Regions from separate parts of the Nocardioides dilutus genome, predicted to be linked through region 1. Evidence: predicted binding sites of a transcription regulator. Region 1 holds the regulator's gene; the other holds the start of a gene.
What was found. Region 1 encodes LexA, which represses DNA repair genes until DNA is damaged. Its sites were predicted from a motif close to TCGAACANNTGTTCGA; they were not measured.
Positions count from the first base shown of each region.

Region 2: ACYVC6_RS01140 (HNH endonuclease signature motif containing protein) is a predicted target of LexA. The motif match lies at 13,392-13,407, and genes of this name have one in related genera.

Region 1 covers NZ_BAAGYA010000002.1:172,729-188,189, reverse strand. Annotated here, with positions in the region: gene ACYVC6_RS10430 (hypothetical protein) at 1-220, opposite strand, end outside; gene ACYVC6_RS10425 (hypothetical protein) at 274-546, opposite strand; gene ACYVC6_RS10420 (LuxR C-terminal-related transcriptional regulator) at 634-3,021, opposite strand; gene ACYVC6_RS10415 (TIGR03086 family metal-binding protein) at 3,081-3,653, shown strand; gene ACYVC6_RS10410 (hypothetical protein) at 3,764-4,261, opposite strand; gene ACYVC6_RS10405 ((deoxy)nucleoside triphosphate pyrophosphohydrolase) at 4,437-4,832, shown strand; gene ACYVC6_RS10400 (YDG/SRA domain-containing protein) at 4,920-5,960, opposite strand; gene ACYVC6_RS10395 (helix-turn-helix domain-containing protein) at 5,957-6,211, opposite strand; gene ACYVC6_RS10390 (vitamin B12-dependent ribonucleotide reductase) at 6,379-9,300, opposite strand; gene nrdR (transcriptional regulator NrdR) at 9,436-9,945, opposite strand; gene ACYVC6_RS10380 (hypothetical protein) at 10,323-10,628, shown strand; gene ACYVC6_RS10375 (DUF3052 domain-containing protein) at 10,632-11,048, opposite strand; gene ACYVC6_RS10370 (LysM peptidoglycan-binding domain-containing protein) at 11,211-11,567, opposite strand; gene ACYVC6_RS10365 (SDR family NAD(P)-dependent oxidoreductase) at 11,767-12,543, opposite strand; gene ACYVC6_RS10360 (hypothetical protein) at 12,631-13,323, shown strand; gene ACYVC6_RS10355 (hypothetical protein) at 13,423-14,112, shown strand; gene lexA (transcriptional repressor LexA) at 14,284-14,994, shown strand; gene ACYVC6_RS10345 (MXAN_6640 family putative metalloprotease) at 15,128-15,461, shown strand, end outside.
Region 2 covers NZ_BAAGYA010000001.1:221,843-237,303, forward strand. Annotated here, with positions in the region: gene ACYVC6_RS01085 (molybdopterin-dependent oxidoreductase) at 1-1,481, shown strand, start outside; gene ACYVC6_RS01090 (fasciclin domain-containing protein) at 1,567-2,205, shown strand; gene sigK (ECF RNA polymerase sigma factor SigK) at 2,313-2,864, shown strand; gene ACYVC6_RS01100 (anti-sigma factor) at 2,861-3,580, shown strand; gene ACYVC6_RS01105 (DUF1365 family protein) at 3,585-5,621, shown strand; gene ACYVC6_RS01110 (class I SAM-dependent methyltransferase) at 5,618-6,883, shown strand; gene ACYVC6_RS01115 (protein-L-isoaspartate O-methyltransferase family protein) at 6,912-7,469, shown strand; gene ACYVC6_RS01120 (tyrosine-protein phosphatase) at 7,488-8,261, shown strand; gene ACYVC6_RS01125 (hypothetical protein) at 8,289-8,963, opposite strand; gene ACYVC6_RS01130 (hypothetical protein) at 9,080-9,805, shown strand; gene ACYVC6_RS01135 (ATP-binding cassette domain-containing protein) at 9,810-13,322, opposite strand; gene ACYVC6_RS01140 (HNH endonuclease signature motif containing protein) at 13,424-14,782, shown strand; gene ACYVC6_RS01145 (hypothetical protein) at 14,813-15,106, opposite strand.

The DNA of each region.
Region 1 (15,461 bases):
AGGGATAGCGCCCTCCCTCCACCTGCAGACCCGATTGCTGGAAGTTGTACGCCGCCAACGCGTCGCCGCGCGCGCCGGCGTCGATCTCGGCGCGCAGCAGCTCCACGTCGTCCTCGGTGATCAGGTGGTCGACGTCCTGGCCGGGCCGCACGGTGGCGACCCGGCGACGCCGTGGCGGGGTGGGCTTGCGACGTGGCTTCCGCTTGCGTGACTTCGGCATGCTCCGACACTGCCGACATCGCGGCGAGCACGCGACCGGTCATCCACAGGCAGCTAGGCCGGGAAGGCTCCGAGGAACTGCCCCAGCGACGGGCGACCGAGGTGGCCGGCCTCCTGCATGATCCCGGGGGTCTCGGGGTCGGTGGCGAACGCGGTCCAGCCCTCCTCGTCCCAGTCGAAGACCGCCCAGACCCGGTCCTCCTCGATCGGGTCGCGGTAGACGGTGGAGCCCTTCGACCCGTGCGACCCGCGCTTGTCGGCGCCGGCCGTGCCGTAGACCTCCAGGAAGTGGTCCAGGTCCTTCACCTTCGTGGTTGCCAAGATCATCGTTCTCTCCCTCTCTCGCCAGCACTTGTCGGCTGGATCAGGAGGAACACTGCGCCGATGAGTCCCCGGGCACATGAGGAGACCTCCTCATTCCGGGCCCCCATCTTGGCCGGCCACCTCGTGCTCGAGCGCCCACCTGGTGGCCGCCGCTCGGTTGGTCACGCCGAGCTTCGTGTAGATGTGCTGGATGTGGTTGTCGGCCGTCTTCGCCGAGATGAACAGCCGTTCGGAGATCGCGCGGGTGGTCGCTCCGTCGGCGATCAGCCGCAGCACCTCCATCTCTCGGGCGGTCAGGCCGGCCAGGGCGCCCTGCTGACCCGCGACGGCGAGTGCCTGCCGGGCCACGTCGATCTGGTGGAGCGCGTACGCCGCCGTGTCCTGCAGCTCCATCGCCGCACCCGTGGCGGCCCAGCGCTCCGACCGCTCATTGCCCCATGAGTCCCGCAGCCGGGGGCCGAGATCGGCGAGCGCAGGAACATGGTGGAAGCTGGCCGGTTCCCGGGACATGGCACCGAGCAGCGTGCCCGCGGCGGCCGGTCGGTCGAGGCGTTCGAACAAGGCCGGCAGGCTGGCGAGGGTGATCACCAGCTGCGCCACAGCACCGGTGCGCAGGAACGCCTCGATCGAGGCTGCGAACAGCGTCAGCGCCGACTCGAGCTGACCGTCCGAGGTGTGCAGCAGCGCGGCGTCCCGGGCCACGAACCCCTCGAAGAAGCGCACGTCGTGCTCTCCGATGTAGGCCACCGCCTCGTCCCAGGTCTCCAGCGCACGCTGCGGATCCGCCTTCGCCCAGGCCAACCCGACGATCCACGACGTGTAGGCGACCCAGTACGGGTTGCCGAGCTCGTGCGCGGCCTGGACCGCGGCCTCGGCGAGCTCCAGCGCCTCGGCGACCCGGCCGGCGGACTGCAGCCCGTCGATGTAGGCGGCGATCCCGTAGGCCCGGCTCGTGCCGGGCAGCGCCGCGACGTCATGGGTGAGCTCGACATAGCGGGAGAGGTTGCCGCAGTAGACCCGTCCGAGGGCCTCGATGAACGTCGCGTAGCCGGGCTCGCAGGACTCGTAGCCCGGTCGCCCCTCCAGCTCGACCGCGCGATGTGCGTTGGCGGTCGCGGCCGCGGCCCGCCCGACGAAGCAGGCATACCCCGCCGCGGCGTACAGCCGAGGCAGCCGCGGGACGTCGGCGCGCACCGCCTCCTCGAGCAACGCCTCCGCCCACCCGATCGTCTCGAAGAGCTCGACCGAGAAGCCCATCAGGGCAGCGTGGGCGGCGACATCCGTCGCCACCACCACCTGGCCACGCTCGACGCTCCACCGGAAGGCGGACCGGAGGTTGGCCAGCTCGACCCGCACCCAGTCGACCTGGTCATGCCACTCGGGCCCGTTCCACCGCTCCCATCGCAGGGCGGCTTCGCTCGCGAAGTGAGCGGCGTGACGATCGCGAAGGGTCTCGTGTCCGGACCCGTCCGCGAGGCTCTCGTGGGCGAACGTCCGGATGGTCTCGAACATGCTGTAGCGGGTGCGCGCCGCACCGTGATGAGCGACGACCAGGGACTTGCGCACCAACGAGTCCAGGAGCCGCAGGATCTCCACGTCGTCGCTCGCCTCGGCGACCGCGCAGAGCGAGGGCAGGTCGAAGCCGCCCGCGAACACCGACGCCGTCCTCAGCACCGTTCGCTCGGCGTCGTCCAGCAGGTCGACGGACCACGCCACCGTGCTGCGCAGAGTCGACTGGCGGTCCGGTCCGTGATCCGGCCCGGTCAGCAGCCGGAACCGGTCGCCAAGTCGGTCCCGCACCTCGGCCGCACTCATCGCGGCCATCCGCGCCGCGGCCAGCTCGATGCCCAGGGGCAAGCCGTCCAGCGTCTGGCAGATCTCGACCACGGCATCGGCGGTCTGCTCGTCGTAGATCCCGAAGCCGGGCCGCGCGGTGGCGGCCCGCTCCACGAACAACCCCACCGCATCGGAGGTCAGGCCACCGTCGACTGCCAACGGCGCGACCGGCACCACAACCTCGCCGGCCACCAGCAGCCGTTCCCGCGACGTGGCGACGATCCGTGGCGTGTCGGAGCGGGCAATGACCTGTCCGATGGCGGCGGCCGCAGCCGACAACACGTGTTCACAGTTGTCGACCACGATGAGCAGGCGCCGTCCGGCCACCGCCTCGGCGACGGTGTCGATGACAGAGGTGTCGCCCTGCGGGGTGATGCCGAGGGCGTTGGCGATGGCGTCGGGGACGGCGCCGGGATCACCGACAGGTGCCAGCTCGACCAGCCACACCCCGTCCGGGAACTCGTCGGCCAGCCTGGTTGCGACGGCTACGCCCAGCCGCGTCTTTCCCACTCCACCGATACCACTGAGCGTCACGAGCTGGTGGGTGCGGACCAGCGACCCGACCTCGGTCACCGCGTGGTCGCGCCCGATCAAGGTCGCGACCGCCCTGGGCAGGTTGCCTCGGCGTACCTCCCGGCTCACGCCGCCAGTCTGGCCCGTTCGGCGTGAGTAGTGTGGGCGCAGTCCGGAGGGGGCACGAGATGGACGATCTGACGCTGCTGGCTGAGGCGGAGCTCGAGCTGAGCCGGGTCATCGGAGAGCTCGCCGACGCGGAGATGGACCTGGTCAGCAACTGCCCGCCCTGGACCGTACGCCGCCTCGCCAGCCATGCGATCAAGAACCAGCTCTTCTGGGCCGGCCTCGTGACCGGTCACGACCTCATGCCACAGGACGAGGCGATGGCCGCCGTGCCCTACGAAGGGGACCTCGCTCCCATCGCCGCCGAGGCCACAGCGCAGGTGGTGGAGCTGTGGCGCACCGACGGCGTGATGACCGCGACCCACGCCACGCCGTTCGGCGAGCTGCCCGGCGCCGTGGTCATCAACTTCGCCCTCGTCGACGCGGCCGCCCATGCGTGGGACGTGTCCGCAAGCGTGGGTCGCGCCATCGAGTTCCCACCCGAGTGGATCCCTGGGATGACCCGAGTCGTGGAGCTGACCTGCACCGAGCACACCGTCGAGATCGGACTGGTCAAGCCACCCACGACACCACCTCCCGACGCCACCGACACCCAACGGCTGATGGCCGCGGCGGGCCGGACCATCCCGGCCTAGCTGCAGCCTCTGGTGCTGCCGCAACCCAGGCGGCGGCAGGGGGTCGGTCGCGCCTGGCCGGAGGCCTCTCCTGGCTCGATCTGCGGACCTGACGTCGCCGACTCAGGCGGCTACAGCGGCCAGCCGCTGAGATGCACTCGAGTCTCGGTGTACGACACAAGGTCGTCGAATCCCCGCAGTTCGACGGTCGAGGTCGAGTCCGGCCTCAAGGTCACGTTGCCGCTGACCTCGCCGACGTTCTGCTCGCCGTCGTACAAGTCGACTGTCACGAACACTTCGATGTCCCGGTCGAACGGGTTGGTGATCGCCACCTGCCCGGCGAAGCGGCCGCCGCTGTCGAAGATCTCGAGGTCCGAGTACGTCGGACCGTCAGCTGGCGACGAGGCACTGGTTCCCGACTCGGGCGCTTCCCTACGGAAAGCGTCGTAGGCAAGCCACACGTCAACAGCGAGAACGATGAGCACCAGGCATGTCAAAGAAGTCCTGACGAACGAGAAGAAGCGCCCTGCGAAGCTTCGGCGCTTTGGCGTGCGGGGTTCCATCTGCTCGACTTCACGGCGCAGCCGCGCCGCCTTCTGCAACGCCTCAGCAGGCTCTGATGTGGACACCCTGACCATCCGTTCTCCCGGCCAGGAACCTAAGAGGACAACAGCTGGTGTGTCTTGAGATCTGACGAGAACCACCCGCTTGGGCGTCGGCACGATGTGTGCGAGTGGTGGTCGCGGCCACGGAGCGACTCTTCGAACTCGACCTACACTGCGCCAGGAGTCGAGGAGAGCACGCTTGAGCCATATCGAGGTCGTAGGCGCGGTCATCGTGAAAGACGGCAAGGTCCTCTGCGCGCAGCGTGGTGACGAGGGCAACCTGCCATTCAAGTGGGAGTTCCCTGGCGGCAAGATCGAGCCAGGAGAGAGCCCGCGCGAGGCTCTTCAACGCGAGATCGACGAGGAACTCAAGTGCCTCGTCGCGGTCGGCGAGCAGGTTGAGAGCACAACGCATGACTACGACTTCGCCACAATCACCCTCACCACGTTCTACTGCACATTGCTGGAGGGGGATCCGCAGCTAACTGAGCACGCCCAGGTTCGGTGGTCGAGCCCCGAAGCAATAGCGGAACTCGACTGGGCCCCCGCGGACATCCCGGCGATCACCAGGATCCAGCGGGACCTTGCGTGCTAGCACCCGCCGACCTTGAGCCACGAGCGTGCTCCGCGCAGAGGGCGCTACCTGCGAACACCGATGGCCGAGCGCTGGCTGGATCTTCCATCAAGGAGACAGGTCGTGCTTCCCCACAATGTCGTGACCGTGATGCATCCGGTGGTAGCGGACATTGTTCAGGTCGATGTCGTGGTCAGAATCAACCGAGAGCGTGTCGATCACATTGCCATCGGCGTCGCGGGCGCTGAGGTCGTCGTCAAGGTAGATGCCGCCCTTGTCAAACGCTGCGTGGTGGTTGGGACAGAGGCACAGGACGTTGCCCATCGTGTCGGGGCCGTGATGGGGCTTGCCTAGCGGGCGGATGTGGGCGCCTTCGGAGTAGTAGCCCGTCCTGGTGGCAAGTTGGGTGCCGCAGATCTGGCAGGCGTTGACGTACATGACTTTCACCGTGGCGGTGATCTTGGTGTCCCGGATTACCCGCTGGCTGATTACGGTCTTGATACCGGGATCGGTCTTGCCTGCGGGTATGACGATTTCGGCAGGCGCATCGAAGAACGGGTCTATCGGGCGCGCGGATCGCGAGGGAGCTTCGTCCCCGCCCATGGGTCCGGATCCAAGGTCGTGCTCGGTGTAGGCCAGCGCGTTGGCTTCGCTGTTCTCCGGCGGCGTGTGGGAGGCGGCTTCCTCTGGCGTTAGTTGGACGAGGTGGAACATCCAACGGCGGAAGCCGTCTTCGGGGATCAATGGGTAGTGCTTGATGACCTTGTAGAGGCCGTCGTAGCGATAACCAGTCGGGGGTGAGTAGTCGGGTGCTCCCTTCCAGCCGCGGATGATGCGGATGGGTTCACCAGTCGCTTCGCTAGTGACGAGGGCAGCGTTGTCGCTGGCGTCGAGATCTTGGTCGGCGATGTGTCGCTTCCGATTCTGCGGGTCTTGGCCGCCGGAGCCGGTGTAGAAGATCTCGTGGCCGTAGTCCTCGTCGGTGTCGTAGCCGCCGTTGAGGACGATCGAGGCGCAGCCGACGCTTCGGTTGCCTGCGATGCCTTGTACTCGAACTTGGTGGACACCTTCCTCGGCGGCCTCGATGCGGCTCTCGTAGGTCGTGCCGACGGGATGGCCCAGGATTTCACCAAAGAAGTAGTCGGTCACCGCTCGATCTCCAGAAGGAGGTCGGTCCAGGTGATATCGAGAGCGATCGTGACGGCATGGAGGGTGCCGAGAGTGGGGTTGGCGGTGCCTGCCTCGAGGCGCCGCACCATCTGGACCGAGACGCCGGCGCGTGTGGCGAGGTCTTCCTGCGTCACTCCCCGACTGGTGCGGTGCCCACGCAGAGCGCCGGCGAGGGCGGCCGCGACGGGTTCGGGGAGAGGCCGATGAATCCCCGCCTTGGTGTTTGACACCCCGCCACACTGGGAGGCGCAGACACTAGGTACGAGAACATAAATGTTCTCTCCGCGATTAGGCGTCCACGCTCAGACCCCCTCGGTCCTTCTGAACACACCACCGGCCCGGTTCTCGAGGTCGAGGTCCGGACCGGTGGTTGTTGGCGGCAGTCAGCCGCGAAGGATCAGCTACATCCCGAGGTCGATCCGCAGCCCTCGCAGACGTAGCAAGAGCCGGCGGGGCGCATCTTCGTGCCGCAGGTCATGCAGAGCGGGGAGTCGATGGCAGTGCCGGTGATCTTCTCCATGAGCTCCGCGGAAGTGTGGGCTTCCTTGACCTCGGCGACCGGGGCTTCAGTCTCAGCGTCGGCTTCCGTGGTCTCGACGACGCTCGCTAGCGCTCGCTGCTCGACCACCGACTCATCATCGATCAGCTCGGCGGGCGAGCCGATCTCCTCGAGGACGGGCTCGTAGGAGCCGGTCTCGAGGTAGCGCTGGCGCTCCTCGGCGGAGTAGATGCCCATCGCCTCGCGCTGCTCGAAGGGCAGGTAGTCGAGGGCGAGCCGGCGGAAGATGTAGTCCATGATCGACTGGCTCATCCGGACGTCGGGGTCGTCGGTGAGGCCGGCGGGCTCGAAGCGCAGGTTGGTGAACTTCGAGACGTAGGTCTCCAGCGGGACGCCGTACTGAAGGCCGATCGAGACCGCGATCGAGAACGCGTCCATGACACCGGCAAGCGTGGAGCCCTGCTTGCCGAGCTTGAGGAAGATCTCGCCGAGCTCGCCGTCGTCGTGGGCACCCGAGGTCATGTAGCCCTCGGCGCCACCGACGGTGAACGACGTGGTGCGCGAGACCCGGCTCTTGGGGAGCCGCTTGCGCAGCGGGGCGTGGACGATCTTCTCCACGACCTTGGTCTCGGCGTCGCCCGCCATGTGGGCGGCGGCGCGGCCCTGGTCCTTCTTGGACGAGTCGGACTTGCCGTCGGACAGCGGCTGGCCGACCTTGCAGTTGTCGCGGTAGATGGCCGTGGCCTTGAGGCCGAGCTTCCAGGACTGGAGGTAGACCTCCTCGATCTCCTCGACCGTGGCGGACTCGGGCAGGTTGACGGTCTTGCTGATGGCACCGCTGAGGAACGGCTGGCAGGCCGCCATCATCCGCACGTGGCCCATCGGCTTGAGGGCCCGGGCACCCATCGCGGTGTCGAAGACCTCGTAGTGCTCGAGCTTGAGACCGGGCGCGTCGATGACGTGGCCGTGTTCGCCGATGTAGGCGACGATCGCCTCGACCTGCTCAGGCTGGTAGCCCATCTTGCGCAGCGCCCGCGGGATCGTCTGGTTGACGATCTGCATCGAGCCGCCGCCCACGAGCTTCTTGAACTTGACCAGCGAGAAGTCCGGCTCGATGCCGGTGGTGTCGCAGTCCATCATGAAGCCGATGGTGCCGGTGGGCGCGAGCACCGAGGCCTGCGCGTTGCGGAACCCGTTCTTGGCGCCGATCTCCTGGACGTCGGCCCAGGCGACGGTGGCGAGCTGGTGGACCTGGCGGTCCGCGATCCCGAGCGTGCGGACCGTGTCGTTGGCGGCCTGGTGCTTGCGCATGACCCGCTTGTGGGCCTCGGCGTTGCGGGCGTAGCCGGCGTAGGGGCCGACGACGCCGGCGATCTCGGCCGAGCGGCGGTAGGAGGTGCCGGTCATCAGCGAGGTGATCGCGGCGGCCATGGCGCGGCCGCCGTCGGAGTCGTAGCCGAGACCCATCGCCATCAGCAGCGCGCCGAGGTTGGCGTAGCCGATGCCGAGCTGGCGGTAGTCACGCGTGGTGACTCCGATCGCCTCGGTCGGGAAGTCGGCGAAGCAGATGGAGATGTCCATCGCGGTGATGATGAACTCGACCGCCTGGGCGAACCGGACGGCGTCGAAGGTGTCGTCGTCCTTGAGGAACTTGAGCAGGTTGAGCGACGCGAGGTTGCACGAGGAGTTGTCGAGCGACATGTATTCCGAGCACGGGTTGGACGCGGTGATCCGGCCGGTCTCGGGGTTGGTGTGCCAGTCGTTGATCGTGTCGTCGTACTGAAGGCCGGGGTCGGCGCACTCCCACGCGGCCTGGCTGATCTTGCGGAACAGCTCGCGGGCGTCGACGGTCTCGATGACCTCGCCGGTCTTGCGGGCGCGCAGGCCGAACTCGGTGCCGTCCTCGACCGCGCGCATGAACTCGTCGCTGACCCGGACCGAGTTGTTGGCGTTCTGGTATTGCACCGAGGTGATGTCGTGGCCGCCGAGGTCCATGTCGAAGCCGGCGTCACGCAGCGCGCGGATCTTGTCCTCCTCGCGCGCCTTGGTCATCACAAACTCCTCGATGTCGGGGTGGTCGACGTCGAGGACGACCATCTTGGCCGCGCGGCGGGTGGCGCCACCGGACTTGATGGTGCCCGCGGACGCGTCGGCGCCGCGCATGAAGGAGACCGGGCCGGACGCCGTGCCGCCGCTGGAGAGCAGCTCCTTGGACGAGCGGATCCGGGAGAGGTTGAGGCCGGCACCCGAGCCGCCCTTGAAGATGAACCCCTCCTCCTTGTACCAGTTAAGGATCGAGTCCATCGAGTCGTCGACGGAGAGGATGAAGCACGCGGAGACCTGCTGGGGAGAGGCCGTGCCGACGTTGAACCAGACCGGGGAGTTGAACGAGAAGTACTGGTGGACGAGCAGCCAGGTCAGCTCGTGCTCGAAGAGCTCGGCGTCGGCCTCGGACTTGAAGTAGCCGTTGTCCTCGCCGGCCTTGCGGTAGGTCTTGACCACCCGGTCGATGAGCTGCTTGAGGCTCCACTCGCGGGCGTCGGTGCCGACCGCGCCGCGGAAGTACTTCGTCGTGACGATGGTGGAGGCGTTGACCGACCAGAAGTCGGGGAACTCCACGCCGCGCTGCTCGAAGACCGTCTCGCCGGTCTTCCAGTTGGTCTGGACGACGTCGCGGCGCTCCCAGGTGAGCTCGTCGTAGGGGTGGACGCCCTCGGTGCTGAAGACGCGCTCGATCGTGAGCCCGGTGCCGCTGTTGGCCTTGGCACCGGCCTTGCCGCTCGAGGGCCCGTTGGACGGCCCGTTGACTACCTCGGTCATGCGCTTCTCCCCTGTGCGTCGTATCTCGATTGTTGCTGGTGCCACCGACACTCCTGGGTGAGTACGGCGGCTGGGCGAATCAAAGGTGTTGCGCCCGGTACGCCGCTTCCCCACGACGTACCGGGCGGTCTGTGGTCAGCCCGTGTTGGCGGGCTGGGGCTGGTCGGCGAGCTCGCCGACCAGCTCGGCGAGCTGCTCGGCGCGGTGGCTGCGCAGCGAGGCGATCTCGATCTCGAAGTCCTCGGCGGACTCGAAGGACTTGTAGACGCTGGCGAAGCGCAGGTAGGCGACCTCGTCGAGCTCGCGCAGCGGGGCCAGGATGGCCATGCCGATCTCGTGGGCGGGGAACTCGGCCTGCCCGGAGCCGCGCAGCGCGTCCTCGACCGCCTGGCCCAGGCACGCGAGGTCGTCCTCGGTGACCGGCCGGCCGTTGCAGGCCTTGCGGACACCGGCGATCGCCTTGTCGCGGCTGAAGGCCTCGGTGGCCCCGGACCGCTTCACCACCGTGAGCTGCATCAGCTCGAGGGTGGTGAACCGCTGCTCGCACTCGGCGCACACCCGGCGGCGGCGGATCGAGCCGCCGTCCTCGGCGACCCGGGAGTCGAGGACCTTGGTGTCGGTGTTGCGGCAGAACGGGCAGTGCATCCTCGGTCCTCCTCTCGTGACGGTCGTGGGCGCGCTTCAACGACCCGGCGTCGGGCGTCCTGGAACTGTGGATAACGGGCGTTTCCCTGTGTAGAACAACCGGCTAGCTGTGCGACCTATGCCCCGATCTGGGGACTAGATGTGGATAACTACACCGGTGTAAGTACTACATCTAGTGGTGACGGTACGCCCGTGGGGTCGGGCCACGCAAGACCCCGACCGGCTCTTTTTTGATCTGGGTCACACTCCGTGCGTTTGCGCAGGTCAGAGGGCCTGGCCCGGCTTCCGGACCGGCGTGTCGAGGCTGTGTCGAGGCCGTGTCGGGACTGCCGCGTGGCGCACCGGCACCGAGCGGCCCGGCGGGCCAGAATGTCGAGGTGGCAGGCCGGGCGGAGCCCAAGCGGGCGGGCGCGCGTCGCGGCGAGCGCCGCCGGCGCGGGATCCAGCCGCAGCTCGTTGGGATTGCCGCCGCCTCCGTCCTCGCACTGGCCGCCTGGGGCTTCCTGGTGTGGGCCGCTATCGACTTCGGCCGCACCGCGCGCGGCGGTGACAGCCAGGCCTGGATCTTCCTGGCGGTCGCCTCGCTCGGCGCGGTGGCGTGCCTGTTCCTGTCGCTGATGCTGGGCACGCTGCTGCTGCGCAAGCTCGGGGTCCTGGAGGAGAAGAAGCCGCACAAGCACTGACCGCTAGCGGTCCGCGAGCCGCCTGACGAACTTCAGTCCCGACCACGTGTCGTCGACGGCGGCGACCTTGACGTCCACCCACCCGAGCTCGAGGCCGAGGTCGCGCACCGTGTTCTCGTCGAGGTCGCTGGCGATGCCGTCGGGGTTGCGCGGCGTCTTCTGCGCCGCCTTCTTGGGCCAGCACACCCACACCATGCCGGCGGTCGTGGTGCGGTCGAACAGCGTCGGCAGCCTCCGGGCGAGACCGGCGTACGTCGTGTGGAAGGTCAGCGTGACGTCGACGCCGGCCGGCAGGCGGCGTACCACCCGGGCGCCACCGGCGTCGAGGTCAAGGGCCTCCGGCGCGCCGTCGAAGAGGACTACGTGGTCGTCCTTGATGCCGATCTTCTTCGCCAGTGGGGTGCCTGAGTAGCCGGCCATGACCCGATAGTCCCAGCCCCGGCTCACCTGGTCTCGAGACGGTCGCTGCGCGACCTCCTCGACCACCGACAAGCCGCAGGGGCGGAGCCCCCGGCTCCGCCCCTGTTCTTCCCCGGCCCGCCAGCCGGGGTCGAAGCGGCTGGCGAAGTCTTGGTGTGGCGATCAGTCGGCCGGGACCACCAGACGCTGGCCGGCGGAGAGCATCCCGGAGTCGAGGGCGTTGAGCCGCTCGATGCGGGTGATCATGGCCTGCACGTCGCCGTCGTCGGCAAGGTCGGCGGCGATGCCCCAGAGCGTGTCCCCGGTGCTGACGGTCACGACCCGGGTGGGCTCGGGCGTGCCGGCCTCACCGGTGGCGACGGAGCCGGCCGCGACCAGGATGCCGATCGCGAACGCCAGCACCAAGGAGAGCAGGAAGACCACGACTCGCCCACGACGCGTCAGCCGCACCGTCGATCGGGGCGATCGGGGCGCGAGCGGGACCGGGCGGAACGCCGGGCCGATCGTCAAGGTGCTCATCGTGACCTCCAGGGGAAGGGGTGGTCGGTCTGGTCTCAAGTTCTAGAAGGGACCACCGACAGTGGCCCTTTCGAGATCAGCGGTTCGATCAGACGTTCGATCGAACATGTGTACGAGAGTAGAGCACCTGTTCGAACAGAATCAAGCACCGCGCGAACATTTGTTCGAACGGCGTGTCGCCCTCAGGCGGACAGCAGGGCTAGCGGGTCCGGCGGCTCCCCTGGAGCTCGAACAGCTTCATCGCCGGGCCGGCCTGGGAGGGGATCAGGCTCCCGAACCGCATCACCGGGGCCCGCCATCCTGGGATGGTCCTGACCACCCGCCGACTGCCGACCAGCCCGACCGCAGCCGTGGCGACCTCCTCGGGGGTCAGGAGCCGGCCGCCGGACCTGACCAGCTTCTCGGCCTTGCCGCCGGCCATGCCATGGACCATCGGCGTCGCCGCCCCGTCGGGGCACAGCGCGTGCACCCGGACGTTGGGAGGCGTCTCGAGGTGGACCGACGTCGCGAGCGACAGCACGGCCGCCTTCGTCGCGGCGTACGCCGAGAGGTTGGGCACGGGCCCGAGCGCCGACAGCGACGAGGTGATGACGACGTCGCCGCCGGCCGCCCCGAACGCGTCGACGGCGGCACGGGTGCCCCAGATGACCCCGAGCAGGTTGACCGCGACGGTGGTGTGCACCTGCTCGTCGGAGAGGTCGACGAGGTCCTGGTCGAAGGCGACCCCGGCGTTGTTGAACCACGCCGTCAACGGTCCGTGCCGCCCGGCGGCCTCGGCGACCGCACGGTGCGATTCGGGGTCGCGGACGTCCTGGGCGATGCCCTCGGCGGCGCCGATCTCGGCGGCCGTCCGTTCGGCGCCTTCACCGTCGAGATCGGTCACCACGACCCGATGCCCGCGGGCGACCATCTGCTCGGCGATGGCACGGCCGATGCCGCGCGCTCCCCCGGTGACGACACAACTGTTGGTGCTCATGCCCGGCAGTCAAGCAGCAACCTCGCAACCCTTGCGGACTCGACGGCGGTCCGCTGGACTGCCCGGAACCAACCCAAGGAGCCCGCAGTGAGTGCTCGTCGCAGTCGACTCGTCCCCGTCCTCCTCGCCGCGGTGCTGCTGGTCGGCGCCGCCAACCTCGGGGCCTTCGCCGCCACCGGCGGTCCGCTCCTGCTGGGCAAGGGCAACACCGCCAGCAAGACCACCAAGCTCAAGACAACCGGCAACGGCGCGGCGCTGTCGCTGAAGAGCAAGGGCGGCAGGGCGCCGCTCAAGGTCTCCAACTCCACGAAGGTCACCAAGCTCAACGCCGACCTGGTCGACGGGCTCGACAGCACTGGGCTCCAGACGAAGAGCTACGTCTACGAGCTGACCGCCATCGGCCTCAATGCCGTCTACGTCACGTTCGCGCTCCCAGGGCTGCCCTCGGGTCGCTACCACGCGAGCTTCTCCGTGTCAGCCAACATCGGCGGTTCGCCGGCGCTCTTCGCCTGCTTCCTGCTGACCGGGACGGAACCCAACGTGGTCGTCCCCGTGGCCGCCGCCGGGATCGATGCGGGGAGCGGCAACTGGTTCGTCAGCGGCAGTGGCTACCTCGACACCACCACCGCGACGTACCGGCTTGCGTGCCAGCGCGCCGGCGGCACGACGGTGACGATCCCCAATGACTCGCGATACCCGGCCCGACTCGTGCTGACCAGGGTGGACGACGTCACCGCCACCAACAGCACCGGTGTCGGCGGTGTCGAACCCCGGCCGTGACGCCCGGTCGGCTCGGGAGACGACTAGTCCGATCGGGTCATGGCGCGAAGTGGGGCTCGTGCGTTCGACTGGTGGCCCAACGACCTTAGGAGAGGCTCCATGCCCCACATCCGTGCCCGTCTCGGGACGATCCTGCTCTGCACCGGCCTCGTCGTCGGCGCGGCCAACGTCGGCGCGTTCGCGGCGACCGGTGGCCCACTGCTGCTCGGCAAGAGCAATGTCGCGAACAAGGCGACCAAGCTCAAGAACACCGGCAACGGACCGGCGCTGAAGCTCAAGAGCAAGGCCGGCAACGCGCCATTCGCCGTGTCGAACAAGACCAAGATCAAGAAGCTGAACGCCGACCTGGTCGACGGGCTCGACGGGACCGCCCTGCAGACCAAGGCCTACCGCTACGAGCTCAGCGGCACCTCGGCCGGGGCCATCATGCGCTTCGCCCTTCCTGGGCTTCCCCCGGGCCGGTACGTCGCGAACTTCTCGATCTCGGCCACGGTCCCCGGCGGCACCGTCTTCTTCGGGTGCATCCTGGACAGCGGAGCACCGTTCGCCAACGGTCAGGTGGCAGCGCTCGGAGCCACTGGAGGCGGCGACACGTGGTTCGTCAACGGGGGCGGGTTGCTCGACACGACCGCAGCGGCCTACACCGTGACCTGCCAGTCGAGTGGGGCCGCTTACACCATCCCCGTCGTCCTGCCGTCTCACATCGTGCTCACGCGTGTGGACGACCTGACGAACGCTGGGTCGACCGGCACGCCGCGTACCTCGTCGAGGCCCGGGTTCGGCGGCTGACCGAGAGACGTTCAGGCAGTCGTTTGAACGCCGGTCGCCATGCGCCCCTTGGTGGGCGCATGGCGACCGGCGTCGGGCCCCTGTCACCTCGGGTTCACGCCGGGGCCCGGACGACACGCCCGTTCGAACAGATGTTTGAACATATGGCGCCGGGCGCCCTACCCTGGCCGCATGGCTAGCAAGGTCTCCCAACTGCCCGACGGTCCTCCCGACGCGACCGGGCTCACCCCACGCCAGCAGCGGATCCTCACCCACCTCAAGGAGTCGATGGAGGCACGCGGCTACCCGCCGAGCATGCGCGAGATCGGCGAGGCGGTCGGGCTGACCAGCTCCTCGAGCGTCGCCCACCAGCTCAAGGTGCTGGAGGAGAAGGGCTATGTCCGCCGCGACCCCAACCGGCCGCGCGCCCTCGAGGTGTTCCTGCCCGAGCTGATGGCCGCCCGCCGGTCGATCTCGGCCGCCGAGGAGACGTCCTACGACGAGACCGGGGTCGGCGACGCGATGCCGCCGGCCACCTACGTGCCGATGCTCGGCCGGATCGCGGCCGGTGGTCCGATCCTCGCCGAGGAAAACCTGGAGGCCGTGTTCCCGCTGCCGCGTGACCTGGTCGGTGAGGGCCAGCTGTTCATGCTCGAGGTGAGCGGTGAGTCGATGATCGACGCCGCCATCTGCGACGGCGACTACGTCGTCGTACGCCAGGAGCAGACCGCCTCCAACGGCGAGATCGTCGCCGCGCTGATCGACGGCGAGGCGACGGTCAAGACGTTCCAGCGCAAGGACGGCAAGGTCTGGCTGCTGCCCCACAACGACGCCTTCGAGCCGATCGACGGCACCCACGCCACGATTCTCGGCAAGGTCACCGCAGTCCTGCGCCGCGTCTGAGTTTGCGTCTGGTTTCGGTCCCTCAACCCGCACGTCGATGTCGCCGCCGCGGGGTAAGGTCAGCGGGTCGCGCCGACCGGTCACGGGGACCCGTTCGCTCGGCATTCCTTTCCACCTTCGAATCGGAGACCTCATGCCTCACTCCGCTCTCTCCCGGGCGGCAGCCACCATGGTGACCGTGGTGGCGCTCATTGGAGCGACCCTCGCCGCACCGAGTGCCGTGGCTGCTGACCGTGGCGACCTCTCGGGCGACACGTCGTCACGTGCGGCCAACCAGGCCCTGTCTCGCGCCCAGACCGCGCTCACCGGCAAGGGTGGCGACGCGACGATGGCGCTGCGCGACCTCTGGCTCCAGCGTGACAACCTCTCCGCCGCCGACCGCGCGGCCTACGCCAAGCTCGCCGGCCGGCCCGTCAAGCCGGAGACGATGGCCCTGGGCAACATCCGAATCCACTACAACTCCCTCG
Region 2 (15,461 bases), on a different contig from region 1:
CTGCCCTGCTCAACCCGGCGTCCTCGCCAGTCCTGGCCGTCGGCTCGCAGGTCATCGACCTCACGCCGACGCCGATGAAGGAGTGGGCGATCCGCCGGTTCGGCGACCGGGACAAGCCGATCCTGGTCGGCTCGGTCATGGGCGGCGTCCTGGCTCTCGCAGCCGTCGGCGGCCTCCTGGCCCGCCGGCGCCTGCGCCTCGGCGCCGGGCTGCTGCTGGTTCTGGTCGCGGTCGCGGGGTCCACCGCGATGAACCGACCGACCGCGGAGGTCGTCGACGTCGTCCCGAGCCTGGCCACCGCGGTCGCCGGCGTCGGCGCGCTGTGGTGGCTGGATCGCGCCGCCCGCGCGTCGAGACACACAGAACGGCGGTCTGAGGAGGGCCCCGACGACCAGGACGTGTGTCTCGACGCCCGCCAGCCGTCCCGCCGCGGGGTCCTGGTCGCCAGCGGGGTCCTGGCCCTGACCGCGGCGCTGCTCGGGGGCGCGGGCCGGGTCATCGGGGGGCTCCGTACCCGCCTCGGGGACATCGCGCTGCCCAGGCCGGCGGACCCGGCCCCGCCCCTCCCGGGCGGCCTGGAGCGGACCTTCCCGGGGATCACACCGTTCCAGGTGCCCACCGAGGACTTCTACCGCGTCGACACCCGACTCGACGTGCCGATCGTTGACCACGACGCCTGGACACTGACCATCGACGGCGACGTCGAGCGGGAGGTCACCCTGACCTACGACGACATCCTGGGGATGGACCTGGTCGAACGGGACATCACGCTGACCTGCGTCTCCAACAGCGTCGGGGGCAAGTACGTCGGCGGCGCCCGCTGGCTCGGCGTCCGGCTCACCGACCTGCTCGACCTGGCGGGCGTCGGCAGTGACGCCGACCAGATCTTCGCCACCGACGTCGGCGGCATGACTATCAGCACCCCGCTGGCCCTGGCCACCGACGGCCGCGACGCCCTCCTCGCGGTCGGCATGAACGGCGTGGTACTCCCCCGCGAGCACGGCTTCCCGGCACGTGTGGTGATCCCCGGGCTCTACGGCTTCATCAGCGCGACCAAGTGGGTCACCAGGCTCACGCTCACGACGTACGAGGAGAAGCGGGCCTACTGGACCGAGCGGGACTGGGCGACCGACGCCCCCATCAAGATCTCCAGCCGGATCGACATCCCCAAGCCGCTCGCGAAGCTCGACCGGGGCGAGAACATCGTCGGCGGCGTGGCCTGGGCCCAGCAGAACGGCGGCGTGGCCAAGGTGCAGGTGCGCGTCGACGGCGGCCCGTGGCGGGACGCCGAGCTGGGCCCCTCGGCGGGCGACGACTACTGGCGGCAGTGGTTCTACCGCTGGGACGCGCAGGAGTCCGGTCGGCACAACCTGGCCGCCCGCGTGATCGACGGCAACGGCAACGAGCAGGCCTCCGTACGTGCCACCCCGTTCCCGGAAGGGGCCAGCGGCATCCAGGAGCTCATCGTCGAGGTCGCCTGACCAATCCGTCCGGTGCGCGGCCACGAACACCGAGCACAAGACAGACACCACCCCAGTGCTCCACCAACCGGAAGGCCGATCTCGAATGAAGCGCACGACTCTCCGCCGCAGCGGCGCCGCCGCCACCGTCCTGGCCCTCTCGATGACCCTCGCCGCCTGTGGTGACGACGGCGACGAGCCCACCAGCGGCAGCGACGACACCAGCGAGTCGACCCCGATGGACGACAGCAGTGACGTTGCCGGCGCCGGTGCCCAGGTCTTCGGTGACGCCTGCTCGGCGATCCCGACGTCGGGCAAGGGCTCCTTCGACGGCATGGTGACCGACCCAGTCGCGACCGCGGCGAGCAACAACCCGCTGCTCAGCACCCTGGTCACCGCGGTCGGCGCGGTGCCCGGCCTGGCCGACACCCTCAACGGCGCCGAGGCGCTGACCGTGTTCGCGCCGACCAACGACGCGTTCGCCAAGATCCCCGAGGCCGACCTCAACGCCCTGCTCGCCGACCCCGACGCACTCGCCGCGGTCCTGTCGCACCACGTGGTCGGGGCCAACCTCGACCCCGACGCGGTCGTGGGCACCCAGGACACGCTCAACGAGTCCACCGTGACGGTCGAGGGCGACACTGATGGCATGACCGTCGGGGACGCCACCGTCCTGTGCGGCAACATCCCAACGGCCAACGCGACCGTGTATGTCATCGACACCGTGCTGATGCCGTCGGCCTGACGGCGACCAGGACGTATCGGGTACAGATCACGAACAAGCAGCAGGATCGAGAGACCGTGGAGCACCTCCGGCCAGTGACCCCCGGCGCCCCCCAGGAGGGGGCGCCGGTGGCACCCGACCTCGTCGAGCTGCTCAAGCTCTGCGGGCGCGGTGACCAGAACGCCTTCGCGCAGCTCTACGACGCGGTGGCCGCCAGGGTCCACGGTCTCGCCGTCCGGGTCGTGCGCGACCCGGCGCAGGCCGAGGAGGTCGCGCAGGAGGCCTTCTTGGAGATCTGGAAGAACTCAGGCCGCTTCGACCCCTCGAAGGGCAGCCCCCTGGGGTGGCTGCTGACCATCGTCCACCGCAAGTCCGTGGACCGGATCCGGTCGGCAGAGGCGTCCACCCGGCGCGACACGGCGTACAACCAACAGAACCAACCGGTCGACCACGACGCGACCGCCGAGGCCGCCCACGCCTCGCTCGAGGCCCGCCGGGTCCGGGCGGCGCTGGAGAGCCTCACCCCGGTCCAGCGCGAGGCACTGGAGCTCGCCTACTTCGGGGGTTACACACATACGGAGGTGGCCACCATGCTCGACCTGCCGGTCGGCACGGCCAAGACCCGCATCCGGGATGGGCTCATCCGGTTGCGCGACACGATGGGAGTGGGGGCGTCATGAGCGACATCCACGCGTTGTCGGGCGCCTACGCCGTCGACGCCCTCGACGACCTCGAGCGCGCCCAGTTCGAGCGGCACCTGCGCGACTGCGAGATCTGCAGCCGCGAGGTCGAGTCGCTCCGTGAGGCCGCGGCACTGCTCGCCGAGACCACCGCCGCCGCTCCCTCCGCCGCCCTCCGCGACCGGGTGCTGGCTGACATCGCCACGGTCCGGCCGCTGCCCCCCGTCGTGCCGACGGTGGCCCCCGACACGACCACGGAAACGGCCGGGGGCCGGCGCCGCCGCTGGCTCCCGGCGCTCGCGGCGGCGGCCGCCGCCGTCGTCATCGGCACCGGGGCCGTGGTCTGGCAGCAGGTCGACGACGAGCCACCCAGCCGCATCGAGCAGGTGCTGGAGGCCAGCGACGCTCAGGAGTTCACGCAGACCCTGCCCGGAGGGGCGGAGGCCACCGTCGTGCGGTCCAAGAAGCTCAACGAGGCGGTGCTGATCACCCACGACATGCCGGCCGCCCCCAGCGGGCACGCCTATGCGCTGTGGCTGCAGCACGACGACGTCATGGTGCCGGCGGGCATCATGCCGCCCGGCTCCGACAACGAGGTCCTGCTCAGCGGCGACGCGGCCAGCGCCAACGGCGCCGGGATCACCGTGGAGACCGCCGGGGAGCAGCACGCAGAGCCGGAGGGCGACGTGGTCGTCGTCTTCGACTTCGAGGCCTAGACCCATGAGCCCGCCGCCCACCCGGGTCGCCGTCGTCGGCTCCGGGGTCGCCGGCCTCACCGCGGCCTACGTCGCCTCGAGGACCGCGCACGTCACCCTGTTCGAGGCCGACCACCGGCTCGGCGGGCACGCCGACACCCACTGGGTCGACAACGGGGTCGACGACGGGGTCGACGGTCTGGCCATCGACACCGGCTTCATCGTGCACAACCCGCGCACCTACCCGGTGCTGCTGCGGCTGTTCGCCGAGCTCGAGGTGGCCACCCAGCCCTCCGAGATGTCGCTGTCGATCCGTGACGACGCCACCGGCCTCGAATGGGCCGGCGCGCTGGGTCGCCGGGGCCTGTTCCCGACCTCGGCCAACCTCCGCAACCCCCGCTACCTCGCGATGCTCACCGAGATCCCGCGCTTCCACCGCCGCGCCCGGGCCACCCTCGCGGACACCGGACCCGACCGGACGCTGCGCGAGTTCCTCGACGAGGGGCGCTTCTCGGCGTACTTCGTGCGGCACTTCATGGAGCCGCTGGTCGCCGCCGTGTGGTCGTGCGACCCCGAGGTCGCGCTCGACTACCCGGCCCGCTACCTGTTCACGTTCCTCGAGCACCACGGCATGCTCGGCATCTTCGGCAGCCCGCAGTGGCGCACGGTGACCGGAGGCTCGCGGACCTACGTCGACAAGGTGGCAGCGGCGGTCCCCGACGTCCGTGCCGGCACCAAGGTCACCTCTGTGCTCGAGCGGCCGGGTCGGGTCGAGGTCACCGACGGCAACGGAATGGTGACCAGGTTCGACGCGGTGGTCATCGCGACCCACCCGGGCCAGGCGCTGGCCATGCTCGCCGAGCCGAGCGCGGCGCAGCGCGAGGTGCTCGGGGCGATGCCGTACGCATCCAACGTCGCCCTCCTGCACACCGACATCTCCCTGCTGCCGCGGGCCGGGAACGCCCGGGCCAGCTGGAACTTCCGGCGCCGCACCGGGCCGGCGGACGGGGTCACCGTCACCTACGACCTCACCCGGCTGCAGCGGCTGGACACCGAGACGCACTACCTCGTCACCCTCGGTGGCGAGGACCTCGTGGACCCGGCCACGGTGATCGAGCGGATGGAGTACGAGCACCCGCTCTACAACCCCACCTCGGTCGCGGCCCAGGCCCGGCTCCCCGAGATCGACACCGACCGGATCGTGTTCGCCGGGGCCTACCACGGCTGGGGGTTCCACGAGGACGGCGCGCGCTCCGGGCTGGCTGCGGTGGAGCGGCTGGGGATGCGTTGGGAGCCTCGCGAGAGTGGTTTCGAGGTTCGCTCCGCTCGCACCTCAACCACCGGGGACGTCACGGGCATCTACGAGACGACGATCCGCCACACCCGGCGGACGCCGTTCACGCGCACCTTCACCCACCGGTCGCAGACCTGGGTGGTCGACGTCGACGACCTGCCCGACCACGGTGTGCTCGGCCGGTTCGAGGCGAGGGACCACATCGGCGACCCCGAGCGGTCGCTGCGCGACAACGTCCAGGTCTTCCTCGACCGGCAGTCGATCGATGGGCAGGGCATCGACGTGCGCGGCGGCCGGATACTGCTCGCCGCCAACGCCCGCGCCTTCGGCTACTGCTTCAACCCGATCAGCGTCTTCTGGTGCTGGGACCGCCGCGGCGACCTGGCCGCGACCGTGGTCGAGGTGCACAACACCTACGGCGACCGGCACGCCTACCTCGTCCACACCGACGAGCGGGGTCGCGGCACGGTCGACAAGGCGATGTACGTGTCGCCGTTCCACGGGACCGACGGGACCTATCGGGTCGCCGCTCCTGTCCCCGGCTCGACCGCGCGCGACCGGCTCGACATCGCGGTCACGCTCGACACCGACGACGGTGCGACGTTCTCGGCGTCACTCTCCGGACGCAGGTCCGGGATCACCCCGCTCCGGGCCGCTCCGGCGGCAATCCGGCACGCCCTCCTGATCCGAATGCATGGCGTCCGGCTCTGGCTGCGCCGACTCCCGGTCCAGCCTCGGCCGACCCATGACCAGGAGGCATCCTCATGACTGTCACCACCACCAGACGCTCGGCCAACCACTGGCCGGGCCTCGACATCGTGCCCACCGGCCCGCGCGCCGCTGTGTCCGCCAGGGTCGCGGAGCGGCTGTTCGCCGCCGCGGTCGACCGGCTCGACGTCACCGTGCACGTGGGCGACGCGACGCTCGGCAGGGGCGGACCTGCGATGACCGTCCACCGGCCCGAGGAGTTCTTCGCGCGGATCGGCCGGCACCAGCTCATCGGGTTCGGCGAGGCCTACCTGACCGGCGCCTGGGACACCGCCCGCCCCGAGGACCTCGCGCCGTTCCTCACCGTGCTGGCCGCCGAGCTCCCGGCACTGGTGCCCGAGCGACTGCAGCGGCTGCGCGGCCTGGTGGTCAGGCGCCCGCCGCGGCGCGAGAGGAGCACCACCGCCAACTCCCGCGACAACATCGCCCACCACTACGACCTGTCCAACGACCTCTTCGAGCTGTTCCTGGACCCGACCCTCAGCTACTCCTCGGCGATCTTCCCGGAGCGGCTGCTGGGCGGCGCCGCCCGGCGCCAGGACCTCGAGGCCGCCCAGCTGGCCAAGATCGACCGGCTCCTCGACCAGGCCCGCGTGGGTGCCGGGACCCGCGTCCTGGAGATCGGCTCGGGCTGGGGTGAGCTCGCGATCCGGGCCGCCCACCGCGGCGCCACCGTCCGCACCGTCACGCTCTCGACCGCCCAGAAGACGCTGGCCGACCAGCGGGTCGCCGCGGCCGGCGTGGCCGACCGGGTCTCGGTGGAGCTCTGCGACTACCGCGACGTCGGCCGGGCCGGCGAGCAGTACGACGCCGTGCTCTCGGTGGAGATGATCGAGGCGGTGGGCTGGCACTACTGGCGGACCTACGTCGAGACCCTCGATGCCGTCCTCGCCCCGGGCGGCTCGGTCGCCCTCCAGGCGATCACGATGCCGCACGACCGGATGCTCGCCACCCGCAACACCTACACGTGGATCAACAAGTACATCTTCCCGGGCGGCTTCCTGCCGTCGGTCCAGGTGATCGACGAGCTGAGCCGCGAGCACACCAGCCTCCGACTGGTCGACCGCCAACCGTTCGGCCGGCACTACGCCGAGACTCTGCGCCTGTGGGACGAGGCGTTCCGGGCAGCATCCGAGCAGGTGCTCAGCCTCGGGTTCGACGAGACGTTCCTGCGGATGTGGCACTTCTACCTGGAGTACTCGCGGGCCGGCTTCGCCTCCGGCTACCTCGACGTCAACCAGCTCACGTTCAGGAAGCCATGAGCGATCCTCGGCGTGCTTGACTCGGCTGGTGGACCGGGTCGCGGAAGCGTTCTCGGCGGTGCCGCGCAGGATGTTCCTGCCTCGTGCTGCCCGCTGGCGCGCGGGCCTCGACTCGCCGATCCTGATCGGCCACGGGCAGACCAACTCCCAGCCGCGGACCGTCGAGTCGATGCTGAGGCTCCTCGAGGTCCGGCCCGGCGACCGCGTTCTCGACGTCGGCAGCGGCTCGGGGTGGACGACGGCGCTGCTCGCCCACCTGACCGGGCCGACCGGCCAGGTGGTCGGCGTCGAGATCGAGCCCGAGCTGGTCGACTTCGGCTCGGCCAACCTGGCGGAGACCGACCAGCCGTGGGCGAGCATCGCCCTGGCCGACCCCCGCGTCCTCGGCCGTCCCGAGCTCGCGCCGTACGACCGGATCCTGGTCTCGGCCATGGCCCGCGACCTGCCGGAGCCGCTCGTCGCCCAGCTCGCCGACGGCGGACGGATGGTCGCGCCGGTCGCCGGCGAGATGCTCCTGGTCCATCGCTCCGGCGAGGACGTCGAGGTGACCGCCCACGGTGAGTACCGGTTCGTCCCGCTGCGTTGATCCCGCTACCTTGACCCCGTGTCAGAGGCCGATGTCGGTGAGGAGCTGGTCCGGCTCGCCTCCGCCGACAACTTCCGTGACGTCGCGGGAATCGACACCCCCTACGTCGCCGGGGACGGCGTGCCGCTGCGCCGGGGGGTCCTCTTCCGCTCCAACGAGCTCCAGCTGAGCGACGCCGACGCGCACTCCGTGGCGAGCCTCGGGGTCACCGCGGTCTACGACCTGCGCCACGACCACGAGGTCGAGGCCCACCCCGACGTCCCGGTGCCGGGCGCCTCGTGGCACCACCTCGAGGTCAAGGGCATCCCCATGGAGGCGGTCAGCAGCCTCGAGACCCGCGAGGCCGCCACCGAGGTGATGCACGAGGTCTACCGCAGCTTCGTCGACAAGCCGGGCGCCCGGGCTGCCTTCGCCGAGCTGCTCACCCGGATCGCGGACACCGAGGGCGCACAGCTCTTCCACTGCACCGCCGGCAAGGACCGCACCGGCTGGGCCGCCGCCCTGCTCCTGCACATCGCGGGCGTCGACGAGGAGACGATCCTGGCCGACTACCTGCTCACCAACGACTTCTCCTCGGGCACCCGGGAGAAGTACCTCGGTCTCGTCGCCGAGCACCTCGGCGCCGACAAGGTCGAGGTCTACGAGCGGGTGATGGTCGCCGACGCCGACTACCTGCAGACGGCCTACGACGCGGCGGCCGCGGCGTACGGCGACCTCGACGGCTATCTGCGTGACGGGCTCGGCCTGTCCGCGGAGACCCTGGACCGGCTGCGGGAGAAGATCCGGCGATGACCCGACCAGCGGCCGCGTAGGAGACTCTCAGCGACTGCCGCGGGGTGCCGCCGCCTTGGGGTTGGCCGCCACGTCGGTGACCGGGTTGCTCGCCAGCTTCTGGAAGGTCAGATCGATGCCTTCCGTGCCCGCGAACGCCTCGACCTGCCCCGGGATGTTGCAGAAGAACAGCTCGTTCGTCGACGGGCCGAAGGTGATCACCCCTGACCCGGTGAGGCTGGCGATGAAGGACGGCTCCGACGGCCGGAAGGTCGTGGCGACGTAGTCGGTGCCGACCGCGAACCCGCAGAGCACCTTGGAGCCGCTGTCCACGAGGTCGAGGTAGGCCTGCCAGTTGACGAGGTAGGTCCCGTCCGGCATCGAGACGTTCCAGTTCGGACCGGCCGAGTCGGCACCGAGCCCGAGCCTGACCGTGGTCGCCGACGTGGGCAGCTCGTCGCTGCTGTAGCCGTCGAGCAGGTCGGCGTTCAGGTTCTTGACCCTGGTCGTGGAGTTGACCGCCAGCGGCGGCGAGTTCTTCTTGGCTTTCAGCGAGAGAACGGCGCCGCCGGTGGTGCGCTTGAGGACGGTGACCTTGTTCGCCTTGTTGGCCTTGCCGACGATCAGGCTGTCCCCGGTGGCGGCGTACGTCGCCAGGTCGAACCCGAGGACGAGCAGGGCGGCCGAGAGGACCAGGACGAGCGGACGCTTCAGCGCGGACATGCGGGCTCCGATCAGAGAACGATGAGGATCGACGCCAACCTAGGCGAACCGTGCCGGGAGGGCAGTCCGGTCTGGACCACGTTGACTCCGACCGGCCGACGCGGTCGGGTCTCTCCATGGGTTCCCTGCGCGCGTACCTCCGCCAACACCACGTCGGGTTGCTGGCGATCCTCCTCATCCTCAGCGGCGGCACCGCCTACGCGGTCACGGCGCCCAAGAACTCCGTGGTGTCGACGTCGATCAAGAACGGCGCCGTCAAGACCAGCGACATCAAGAACGGCACGATCCGCGGTGCCGACATCCGGTCCGGGACGATCGAGGCCGAGGACCTCGCCGGCGACGCGACCACCGACTTCAACCTCATCCTCACCAGCCTCCCGGCCGGCGGCCCGGCGGTCACGCTCTGGGAGGACCCCAACATCGGCAAGGTGACCATCAGCTGCAACGCCGACTTCAGAGGGCTCAGCTCCTTCGGGTCGCTGTCGGTCTCCCCGGGGAGTGTCGGGGTCCAGGGGCTCGAGCTCTACGGGGAGAACGCCGCCGACACGAACAGGCTGATCGGAGCCGCCACGGTCACCCGCACCAGCACCGGCCAGCCGGTCGGTGGAGCTGGGTTCGGCGGCAGCGAGGCGAGCATGGTCCACCTGAAGTTCCACTACGTCACGCCCACCAAGCGGGTTCTGATCGAGTTCGACTTCTTTCTCTGCAGCCTCCGCGGCGGGATCTACGTGGACCACGTGGTCGAGGACAGCACACCGCCAATGCCGCCCACCCCCGCACGGAAGAACTCCTGTGTGGCGACCGGCGACGCCTACTGCGGCAAGCAGGCCAAGACCGCCTGAGGCGTCACCCGGCCAGGTGACCCCACCGGCTGACCAGCTGGCTCCACGGGCCGTCGTCGACGACCTGGCCTGCGTCGAGGACGACGACCCGGTCGGCGTGGACGAGCGCGGCCGCCTTGCTGGTCGCGCCGATGACCGTCGTGCCCCGCTCGCGCAGCGACCGCCACAGCTCGATCTCGGTGGTCGCGTCGAGGGCCGAGGAGATGTCGTCGGCCAGCAGGACGTCCGCCTCGCAGCCCAGTGCGCGGGCGAGAGCCAGGCGCTGCACCTGGCCGCCGGAGAGGCGTACGCCGCGGTGACCGACGAGCGCGTCGGGACCGCCGGCCTCGGCGACGTCGCGGGCCATCCGCGCGGCCTCCAACGCCGGCTCGACCGCGCGCCCGTCGTGCGCGAGGGCGACGTTGTCGCGGAAGGTGCCCGACAGCACACGGGGCACCTGGGCGACGTGCGCGACCCGGGCCGGCCGCAGCTCGGTCTGGGGGTCACGGATGGAGCGGTCGTTCCAGCGGACGTCGCCGGTGGTGGCCACCAGGCCCGCCAGCGCGCCGAGGAGGCTGGACTTGCCCGACCCGACCTGGCCGAGCAGCAGGACCAGCTCGCCTGCCGAGACGTCGAGGTCGACGTCCTGCACCCCGAGCGTTCCGTCGTCGTGGACGGCGGAGACGCCGCGCAGGGACAGCGTCCGCAGCGGGTCGCGCTCGACCGGGGCAGGATCCGGGGCGGTGCCGCCGACGAGGTCCATCCCTGGAGGGAGGTCCATCAGGTCACCGCCACCGGCGAGCCTGCTGGTGGCGTTCATCCACGCCCGGACCCCCGGGGCCTCGGTGACGACCGAGCCGGCGACCCGGCCGAACCAGTCGAACCCGCTCACCGCGTTGGCGACGAGCAGCGCCGTGGCCAGTCCCCACTCACCGGCCAGCAGGCCGCCCCACGCGGCGACCACGCCGCACTGGACCATCACGACGGGTACGCCGTCGAGGAGGGCCTGCACGCGGTGCTCGCGGACGGCCGCGTCGACGCGCCCGCCGTCGACGCGGCGCAGGTGCGCGTGAACCTGCGGCGTGGCCGCCGCGAGCTTGACGGTGCGCACCGACTCCAGCGCGGAGACGAGCGACTGGCCGAACCGGGCCCGCGCCGTCGAGGAGGCCGCGGCCGAGCGGCCGGCGACCCGGCGTCCCAGGGTGGAGGCGAGGGCCGAGGCGACCATGACGGCGAGCAGCACCGAGCCCGCCAGCCAGCTCTGCGCGATCAGCCCGGTGATCAGCGCGACCAGCAGGCCGTTGACGAAGTCGACCCACCGGTCGGTGTAGCGGGCCAGCCGGTCGGCGTCCATGGTGCGGGCGACGACCTCGCCGGGCGGGGTGCGCTCGAGCCGGTGCTGGGCGGTCTGCCCGTGCAGCACTGAAGCGCGCACCCGTAGTCGGACGTCGACCCACCAGTGGGGGTAGGTGCGGAACGCCTGGGACAGCAGCAGCGGGCTCGCGACGAGCGAGACGACCAGCCCGACCACGAGGAGTCCCGGACTGACCCCCGCCTGGAGGTCGGTGATGATGAGGCCCCAGACCCAGCCGGTCAGGGCGCCGAAGGCACCGGTGAGGGACGCGACCAGGAACAGGCACGCACCCAGCAGTCCCCACTGCGGCTGGACGCGGATCGTGTGGAACACCTGCCGGGCCAGGCTCGGGGTGGGCACCAGCTCGGGGGACGGCGGCGGCGTCGTGGTCCGCCGGACCGAGCCGATCGAGGACTGCTCGTGGTGGTGCTCCTCGACGACGGCCTCGTGTGCCGCCGCCTCGAGCAGCGTCCGGAACGGGCCGTCGGCGGCGGCCAGTCGGGCGCGCGGGCCTTGCTGCACGACGCGCCCGGACTCGAGGACGGCGACCTGCTCGGCCCGCTCCGTCGTCGAGAGCCGGTGGGCCACCAGGATGCCGGTGCGCCCGGAGATGAGACGGTCCGCGGCCCTGACGACCCGGGCCTCGGTGACCGGGTCCATCCGGGCGGTGGCCTCGTCGAGGACCACGACGCTCACGTCGCGCACGAGCAACCGCGCGAACGCGACCAGCTGCTCCTCGCCCGCGGACAGGCTGGTGCCGCCGGGTCCGAGGACGGTGTCGAGACCGTCGGGCAGGCCCGCGACCCACTCGGTGAGGCCCAGCTCGTCGACCGCGGCCTCGATCTCGGCGCGGGGGGTCGCGCCGAAGAGGGTGATGTTGTCAGCGAGAGTGCCGGCCAGCACCTCGGTGCGCTGGGTGACCACCCCGACGGCCGCGCGGAGCTGCTGGAGGTCGAGGTCGCGCACGTCGGTGCCGCCGAGGAGCACGGTGCCGCGCGGCGGCTCGACGGCGCGGGACAGCAGGGAGGCCAGGGTCGACTTCCCCGAACCCGTGCGGCCGACCAGCGCACAGGTGTGCCCGGCCGGGACGCGCAGGTTGACGTCGCGCAGTGCGAAGGTGCCCGTGTCGTAGGCGAAGCCGAGGTGGTTGAACTCCACGTCCAGGGGTCCGTCGGGCAGCGGCAGGCCGCCGACGGGCTCGGCCGGCGAGGCGAGCATCCCGCGGAGCCGAAGCACTGCGCCGAAACCTTCCTGGAGGTCGGGCAGGTGCCGGGCGAGCATGTCGACGCCGCCCACGAACATCGTGGTGACCAGGAACAGCGTCACCAGGCGCGCGGTCGACAGGTCGTCCGCCATGACCAGGGCGATACCGACGACGCCCACGGCCGCCAGCGCCCCGTGGAGCAGGCCGCCGCTCCGCCTGGTGATCTGGACCTCGACGGCCAGCACGTCGTCCAGGGTGCGGTGGACCGTCGCGGCCAGCTCGGCGTTGCGGCGCAGGACGTGGGCCTGACCCAGCGACGTCCGCAGGTCGTCGCGCGCGGCGACGCCCTCCTCGGTCGAGGCGGCGTGGTCGGTCCAGGCCGCTTCCTCCAGGACCTTGCGCTGCGCGACCAGCGGCAGGAGGCGGCGGACGACCCAGAAGGTGACCACCGCGGTCAGCGGGAACAGGAACAGCGCCGGCCACCAGGTGAGCGTGGCGACCACCCACAGCGGGCCGGCGGCGAGGAAGGTGCGCGCGGCCTGCCACACGCCCCAGCGCATCAGCTGGCCGACCTCCCAGGTGTCGTCGTCGATGCGGTCGAGGATCTCGCCCACCGCCTGCTCGGAGAGCTCGGACAGCGGCTGAGCCATGGCGGCGTCGAGCAGGTCTGAGCGCAGCCGGCCCTCGGCCCGGTCGCAGACGGTCGCCCACATCGTCTTGGCGAAGGTGTCCATGACCGCGCCGCCGACGACGCACAGCGCCAGCAGCCACAGCAGCCGCGACGTGGCGTCGTCGGCCAGCCGGCCGGCCACCATCGAGCCCAACGACGCGGAGACGGCGCCGAGCAGCGACAAGGAGAAGCAGAGGTAGGTCAGCGGCCGGCGTACCCGTCGCCAGTCGACCGGGTCGCGACCGGGAGCCGGCACCGGATCGGGCCTGGCCGCCGGTGCCGGCCGGCTCTCGACCCGAGTGACCGTCACAAGCACAGGACGCTACGTCGCCGGACCGACATCGCGCCTCTGGATTTCGGCGCTCACAACTGCTTGTATTCGAGCATGTGTTCTGATAGTGTCACAAGCCGATGACCGCCGAGCTCCTGCCACCGCCACCGCCACCCGAGGCACTCCTGCCTGGCGACGTGCTGACGCAGGTGCGGGAGACCCGGGCGCGGATCAACCTCGACGAGTCGCGGATCCTGCAGCTGGCCTGCGAGTGGGCAGACATCCGCCCCGCGCTGGCGGGTGACGAGTCCTGGCGGCCGGCCCCGGTCACCGGCACCGAGTCGTGGCTGGAGGACCCCGAGCACGCGAACGCCGACGACCTGGAGTGGTTCGGCATCCCGCCGGTGCGCTGGGACGCCCCGGCCGCGTTCGCCGCTGCCAACGGGGTCTCCACCGCGTCGGGTCGGGCGCTGATGCGCGACGCGCTCGTCCTGCGGCACCGGTTGTCACGGACCTGGGAGCGGGTCGTCGGCGGCGAGGTCCCGCTGACCAAGGCCCGCCTCATCGCGCAGGCGGTGCTCGGCCAGCCTGCCGACGTCGTCCTCTACATCGACCAGGTCGTCGCGCCTCGCGCGCACCAGGTCGGGCCGGTCGTGCTGGAGCGACTGATCGACGAGGCGATGCTCACCCTGCACGCCGAGGAGCGCGAGCTCGAACAGCTCGCAGCGCTTGACGCGCAGTACGCACGGCTCGACCCCGCGGGGCTCAACCACACCGGCATCACCGAGATGGTGATCCGCGGCGACTGGACCGACCTCTCGGCGTTCGACCGCGCGCTCTCCCTGATCGCCAGTCTGCTCGGGCAGGAGGACCAGCCCGGCTTCGGCCTCTCCCTCGACCGGCGGCGCGCGATGGCCGTCGGGGTGCTCGCCGACCCCGAGCGCGCCCTCGCCCTGATCAACGGCGGGCGGCCGCCCAAGCCCAAGCGCGAGGTCGTCGCCTACCTCCACCTCGACGAGCGCAGCATCCGCAACCTCGACCCGGTGACGACCGACGAATGCGGCCGCCCGATCCTGACCGAGGTCGTCCAGGGCTGGCTGAAGCGCGCCGACACCCACGTCACCGTCAAGCCGCTGCTCGACCTCACCAAGGCCGCGGTCAGCGGGCTCACCCACGCGCACGAGCAGCACGCCACGCACGACTACGTGCCCTCAGCCGAGGACCGCGACCTGGTCATCCTCCGCGACCGTCGCTGCCGTCATCCCTACTGCACCCGGCTCGCCCGCCAGTGCGACCTCGACCACCGCATTCCCCACGCCGAGGGCGGCCCCACCTGTCCCTGCAACCTGACGCCGCTGTGTCGACATCACCATCGACTGAAGACCAAGGCTGGCTGGCGGGCCCGAAGTCCCGAACCCGGCGTCTACCACTGGACCGATCCCTACGGTCGGGAATACCTCGTCGACCAGGATGTGACGCGGGACCTCACCCCGTCTTGAGTGCACGAATCGCGGCAAGATCGGACGCGTTCAGCCGTCGTGCAACGCCTCACGCCCGTGGAATGCCTCCGCGATGTCGAACCACAAGTTGGCGAGCACTTCCGTTCGCTCGGTGACCTGGTCGAGGGAGTCCCGCTCGTCACCTGACGAAGCGTGGTAGACGGCGTAAGCCGCCTCGTTCCACGCCTTGGCCTTCGCGGCTACGGCATCCGCCAAAGCAGTGAGGGTCGTTCGATCGCCGTCCGCTCTCACTGCCGCGAGGAATGCCGTCTCGGCGTCTTCGTAGCGCGTCGCGGCGGCTTCATGATCAGTCCTCGGCTCCACGGGTCGCAGGATATGGCCGACCGCTCATCGGCATGAGCGGTCGCATCGGGTGGCCTTCCAGCTGTGCCTTCCGGGAGCGCCCCCGGACGCGTCGTCGGAGTGCGGGCGGCACCCATTGGCTAGTCTGCGCTGAGCCGACGAATCCGTGCGACACGCACCTGACGGCACCGCCTGCAGCAGGGCCTTTGCACTCTCCTATTGGATGTTGGCGGGCGAGTCTTACCCCCGCCCGGTCCGAGCGTGAATCTGCACCCTGCCCCTGTTGGTCGGTCTGGTCGTCCCTTTCCATGAAAGAGGAGCGAGGGGGCGGGGCGGCGGACCAATGATGAGTCTTCCAGGCAGGGCATACGCGAGG